Regions from separate parts of the Psychromonas sp. SR45-3 genome, predicted to be linked through region 2. Evidence: predicted binding sites of a transcription regulator. Region 2 holds the regulator's gene; the other holds the start of a gene.
What was found. The regulator MetJ, encoded in region 2, represses methionine synthesis genes. The targets are predictions, from matches to a motif close to TAGACGTCTAGACGTCTA.

Region 1 (3,197 bases), on a different contig from region 2:
GGCCAAGTTGTAGTTGCGCGTGTTGAAGACAATGTCACCGTAAAACGTTTTTATCGTGATGGTAAGCAGATAACATTAAAAGCAGAAAATGCTTTATTTGATGCGATAAAGGTCGACTTAGAGTATCAATCTTTTGATATTGAAGGGATTGCGGTTGGGGTTATTCGTACTGCAGATTGGATGTAATTGGCAATTAGTGTTATTAATAACCCTCTTCCAAACTTATAGTGTGAATTAAATGAAACGTTTAATAATAATTTTTAGTGCGCTGTTAATGATTTTATTTTTTATTATCGGTAGCACCCAATCTTTTCATTTAGTTCACAGTAAAAATGATGCCTTAGTGTTACAACAGACACGGCAGCCATTACCTGAATTTGCCTTTGAAAAAGCTGGGGAAGTCGCTTTTACCAACCAATCTTTAAAAGGAAAGTGGACCTTATTTTTTGTGGGTTATACTTATTGCCCCGACGTTTGTCCAACCACATTAGCAGACCTAGACCGTATTTACCCAAGCTTAGCCAATGATCGAAATACAACCACACAAGTTGTATTTATTTCTGTTGATCCTAATCGAGATAAAGCAGAACAACTGGCAGATTATGTGCACTATTTTAATAAAGCATTTATTGGCGTAACCAGCACCCATCAACAACTTTGGCCATTTGTTACTCAATTAGGATTGATTTATAGCTTGGTTGAAGAGGGGGAAACTGATGATTTTTATTTAGTTGACCATAGTGCTTCTATTGTTCTAATCAATCCTGAAGGTGAGTTTCATGCCACGTTTAAATCGACAATTAATGCACAGGGCATTAATCATGTTGATATGGATTTAATGGTTGAAGATATTAAAGCAATACAGGCGAATTATTAAAAGCGCTAATGGATTTAGCCTCATTTAGGGTTGCTGCTAAATCAGTAAGGGCTGTTTACCGTTGAGTTGATGTATAAACTAAACGGTAGGTGATCGCAGTTTATAACTTTTTTGTCCAAAATAATGCACTACCAAACTCAGGATCCAGCTGATAATCAGAAAAGCCAAGGCGCTGATAAGCTTTACAAGCAATGGCATTACCACTTAATACTTCTAGCGTTATTTTGCAGCAATCCTGCTGTTTTGCGACTTCTTCAATTTTTTCAAATAAATGTTTAGTAAGGCCTTGGCCTCTAAAATCATTGTGTACGACAACATCATGAATATTAAATAATGGCTTACAAGCAAAAGTAGAGAAGCCTTCTATCGCAGTTAGTAATGCAGCTGGATGCTCATCACTAAAAATTAAAACAATAAAAACATCATTCCTAGCAAGCAAGTTTGTGATTAAGTTCTCTTTGGCAAAGTCACTCAAATCTTCACCTCCACCCATAGGGTCACAAGCATAATGCGACATTAAGCTTAAATAAGCCTGTGCATGTTGTGGATTATGTAAGTCCGCTACAACCGTTTGAATATTAAGCATTACTATTCCTTTTATTTTTAATTATTGGTGTTTTTTTAGTCTAACTAATGTATCAAAATTATTCTACATAAAGTGAGGACAAGCTGGTGGAAGCGCTAGCATCGATAAAAATAATCAAGGATCAACATAGGAAGTAGTTAACTTTTGACAATAATTGAGGTCAAAAAATAGAGATAAAAAATAAATACAGCTGCTAAATTAGATTTAAGTATTTAAAATAGTTACTTTAGTGTTAGACTTCTAGATGTCTAAAAGGCCATTTTAAGGAAGTAATTATGCCAATTCGTATTCCAGATGATTTACCTGCATCAAGTATTTTAAAATCTGAAAATATTTTTACGATGTCAGAAACACGAGCTAGTCACCAGAACATTCGTCCTCTGCGCGTTCTGATCCTTAATTTAATGCCTAAAAAAATTGAAACTGAAACGCAACTCATGCGTTTATTATCTAATACTCCCTTACAAGTTGATATTGAACTGTTACGAGTGGACGCTAGAGCAACACGAAATACACCGCAAAAGCATTTAGATAAGTTCTACGGTGACTTTGAGCGAATCAAAAATCGAAAATGGGATGGCTTTATTATTACTGGCGCACCACTTGGCACCATTCCGTTTGAAAATGTATATTATTGGGAAAAGTTCACGGAAATAGTTAACTGGTCTCGCCATAACGTTACCTCAACGCTATTTTTATGTTGGGCGGCACAAGCAGCATTAAACATACTGTATGGATTAGAGAAAGAAACCCGTGATGATAAACTCTCTGGTATTTATTCACACCGAACGTCACATCATCATCATCCACTAGTAAGAGGGTTTGACGATGAATTTTGGGCGCCATTATCTCGTTATGCTGAATTTAATAGCCGTACTATTAAAGATAAAACAGATTTAACAGTATTTGCAGATGCGCCTGATGCGGGAGTATATCTTGCGGCAAGTCCTGATTGTCGTCAGGTTTATATCACTGGGCACCCCGAATACGATGCAAATACACTAAATAACGAATATTTAAGAGACCTTGAAGAAGAGCTAGATCCGGTCATGCCAATTAACTATTACCCGAATGATGATGAGAATGAAATTCCACATGCAATTTGGCGTAGCCATGGAAATCTCTTATATAGCAACTGGCTAAATTATTGTGTTTATCAGGTAACACCATACGATCTCAGTGACTTAATCTAAATTTTGTAAATAATTTATAAAGATGAAAAATAGTACTGGAAAAGGTAAAAAGCTCTCCTACAATTATTAGTAGCTAAGAGAGCTTAAGAGGAGTAAAGTCAAATATAGGCAGTGCTTCTGCGCAGTTAGCAAGTTGGTTATTCAGGAAGCTTAGTTATTAAAATTAACTTCACAATCGCATTAAATGCACTTGACCAATTTAAGCATTTTCACGTTAACAAACATAAAACGGAGGTATAAGATTATTTTAAATTTTACTCGTACCAGTGTACTGAAACCGCATCAAAAACTGAGTTGTTAATTTAAACACTCACCTACCCAACGGGGTAATTAGATACAGTTTTAGAAGTTAATACTGGTTGTATTCATTAATACAGGAGGATTAATTATTTTTACGTTTTATCATTTTATTGAAAGTGGGTGTCAGAGTTAGGAGTTTATATTAGTTAACTCATTGCCAACGGGCGTTTCTAACATTCACTTTTATCAAATTAGATAGTGGATTATTTGTAAAGTTTTATTAGTATCAAGTTAGTTTTTA
Region 2 (3,197 bases):
AAACAAAGCAGGTTGGTATTTATTTAACAGTACGTTAGATACCTTTGAATTAGCAACAACTCCTTGTATTGGTTATTCTCCATATTTATCAAAATTAGTGGCTTGGAGTTATGTAAATGGACTTTATGATGAAGATACAATGCTGCATTTATACAACCAAGGCTCTGATTTAGTAGATAAAAATCTTAACCAATTTGGAAAAGATTTATATGCTGTTTTTCCTATATATGAACCTAAGGCAAGTGATAAAGCATTAAGTGCCCCCTGTGCGATTAAACATTTATCAATATTCTTAAATGTAGAAAAAGACCCGACACGGCACTGGCAAGACACTGAAGAAAGTGAGCTAAACCAAATTGATAATGTAATGGCTTATGGCGAGCATAAAGAGAGTTTAATAGGTAGTATCGACTTTATCTACCGCAACTCATGGAATGAAGTACGTACCTTACACTTTAATAGTCAATTCTCAGTTGTTGAAGCCTTGAATACCATTCTTTCAAAAATGCATCAAGATGCATCACCGCCAAATCAAATTGATTTATTTTGTTATAGCAGACACTTTAGCGAACAAATTTGCCAATCTTTTGGAAGTAAGTTAAATGAATTTATTCAATTACGCTTACATACTGTTCATACTCGCTCCGTACAAACATTATGGACCGGCGGTAGAAAATTTGGTTTTTACTTTGAACGTAAAGGCGTTTCACTACAGCACTTGGAAAGCGCAGTAGATATCTATAGCCACATTTCTAAAAAGAAACTATCAGCGAGCACGGTCAATTTAAAAAATACACATTTTGATCAAACAGCCAATGTGATCGAATCGCATATCAGTGAAGGTTTAATTCAATTCTTTTTTGAAAACTATAGTAATGGGTTTAATGTTTATATTGCCAATGCAGAAAATGATATTGAGACATTTTTAAACTTCGCAGGATCTAAAAACGAGTTTGTACAGAACGTAAATCGTTTTTATGCTTCCAACAGCCATGTTTCCAATCAACAAGATGATCAAATTAACTTTAACTTGCCACAGTTTTATGACATTACTCTCAATGAAGATAAAACCTTATCTTTAAATCCATTTAAAAGCGTAACACTGACAACTTCTAATGAAGATTTACTGTCTGCTCTTAGTAACCAATAACCCACTGTAAAGTTAAGCGTTCACTCCCTGCTCCTATTAATATAAAATCACCATTAGATTGCTAGACTTCTAGCCCTCTTTACGTTCAGATTGCTATGTTAAAAATCTCAGGGTAAAATGAAGCATATTTTTTAAAAGGTTATTATTATGTCAACAAAATGGAATGGTGAATATATTAGCCCTTATGCTGAACACGGCAAAAAGAGTGAACAAGTAAAAAAAGTGACGGTATCAATCCCTACTAAAGTCCTTAAAATATTGACCGATGAGCGAACTAGACGTCAAGTGAATAACTTACGCCACGCAACTAATAGTGAGTTATTATGTGAAGCATTTTTACATGCATACACGGGACAGCCCCTACCCGAGGACGATGAACTAGATAAAACACAAACAGCACTGACAACAGATACACCAGAAAAAGAATAAACATCTGATTATTAATAAATAATACCCTAACATACTGCTTCTTTTTTATTCAGGGTTGACCACTGAACTTTAATTATCAAGATATAATATGACAGTCTCAATTTAACGTTCGCCACCTTGCTGAGAACTGGCGAGAAGTTTTGTAAAAAAATAAACAATATCAACCTAAAGTTGTTCTCTTCACATGCACTAAAATAATTTACCCATTATCATTTTTGTTAACTACAATTATTGATGATAATTCAGGCCATAGTCATTAGCCGTAATAAGAACCATAAATTTATGCGGAGCGATGAATTATTTAATCAATTAAGCTTTAATGGAACAAAGTCATCAATAAGTCTATTCAATTAATAGAGATGCTATAAAGGTGGGTAATAGTGCAAGATTTTATTCAATATATTATTTTTGGAGGAGGTTTATTTGCCGCCCTCTCTCTTTATTATTTTACATTCCATCAATCACCTAATTTAGATAATTGGCAAGATCTGCCTTATTTGGAAGATTATTTAAAAAACCATCCCGATTGTGAAATTAAAGGCCAAAAAAATGCGAAATGCTGCTACTGCCATTCAGGTAAGGTGCAATATAAAGCAGCAAAATCAAATAAAGAACATCATTATCAACACTTTTGTAGTGCCTGTAAAAAGAACTTATTTAGAAGCCGTACGTTAAGCTAATTCAATTTTTGATACTTAAAAAAAGCCTCGATTAAATCAATAATCAAGGCTCAGTTTATAAAAATTAGGAGTAAGTAATTAAGTTAGAGACGCAACAGCCTCTTTAACCAAAAGACCAATTTTATCCCATTCACGGTTATCAATTAAATCAGCAGGTACCATCCATGTACCACCACAAGCAAGTACTGCATTAATATCTAAGTATTCATTAATATTTGCAGGTGAAACCCCGCCCGTTGGCATAAAGCTAACAGGATAAACAGCAGTCAATGATTTCAACATTGCAACACCACCTGAAGGGCCAGCAGGGAAGAATTTTAATGTTGTTAATCCCATTTCCATTGCTTGCTCAACCAGAGATGGGTTATTAACACCAGGGATAATTGGCATTTTACGTTGCTGACAGTATTTAACCGTAGTTGGATTAAAACCAGGACTAACAATGAAGTCAACACCAGCGTCAATCGCTTGATCAACAGTTTCACTATTTAATACCGTACCTGCACCAATCAACATATCAGGAAATGCTGCACGTAAATTTTTAATTGCTTGTGCCGCAGCAGGCGTACGGAAAGTTATCTCCGCACATGGCATACCATTTTCAACTAATACTCTACCTAGCGGCACTGCATCCTCAGCATCTTTAATTGCGATAACAGGGATAACTTTTAGAGCTTGTAGTTTTTCATTTAATGTTGTCATTTTTAATCCTATTGAATATTTTAATAAACTTTAATCGACAAAAGGTGCTGTATATTGCACATCAATTAACGCACCTTTATGCTGAATAACAGTGCCTGCTAACTGATGACCTTTTTCAGCCGCAGCAATACTTGACTCGCCTAATATACGTTTTGACATATAACCGGCAGCAAAAGAGTCACCTGCAGCCGTTGTATCAATTACATTTTCAGGTGCAATTTTAGTCGCCGCAACAC

Region 1: the regulator MetJ is predicted to act here: its motif matches at 1,697-1,714, upstream of metA (homoserine O-succinyltransferase).

Annotation. Positions count from the first base shown of each region.
Region 1 covers NZ_JACJDP010000027.1:15,463-18,659, forward strand. The annotation lists gene lexA (transcriptional repressor LexA) at 1-186, shown strand, start outside; gene H5084_RS13780 (SCO family protein) at 239-877, shown strand; gene H5084_RS13785 (GNAT family N-acetyltransferase) at 978-1,463, opposite strand; gene metA (homoserine O-succinyltransferase) at 1,739-2,656, shown strand.
Region 2 covers NZ_JACJDP010000015.1:8,139-11,335, forward strand. The annotation lists gene H5084_RS09890 (class I adenylate cyclase) at 1-1,150, shown strand, start outside; gene metJ (met regulon transcriptional regulator MetJ) at 1,298-1,579, shown strand; gene H5084_RS09900 (hypothetical protein) at 1,960-2,259, shown strand; gene H5084_RS09905 (bifunctional 4-hydroxy-2-oxoglutarate aldolase/2-dehydro-3-deoxy-phosphogluconate aldolase) at 2,338-2,961, opposite strand; gene H5084_RS09910 (sugar kinase) at 2,992-3,197, opposite strand, start outside.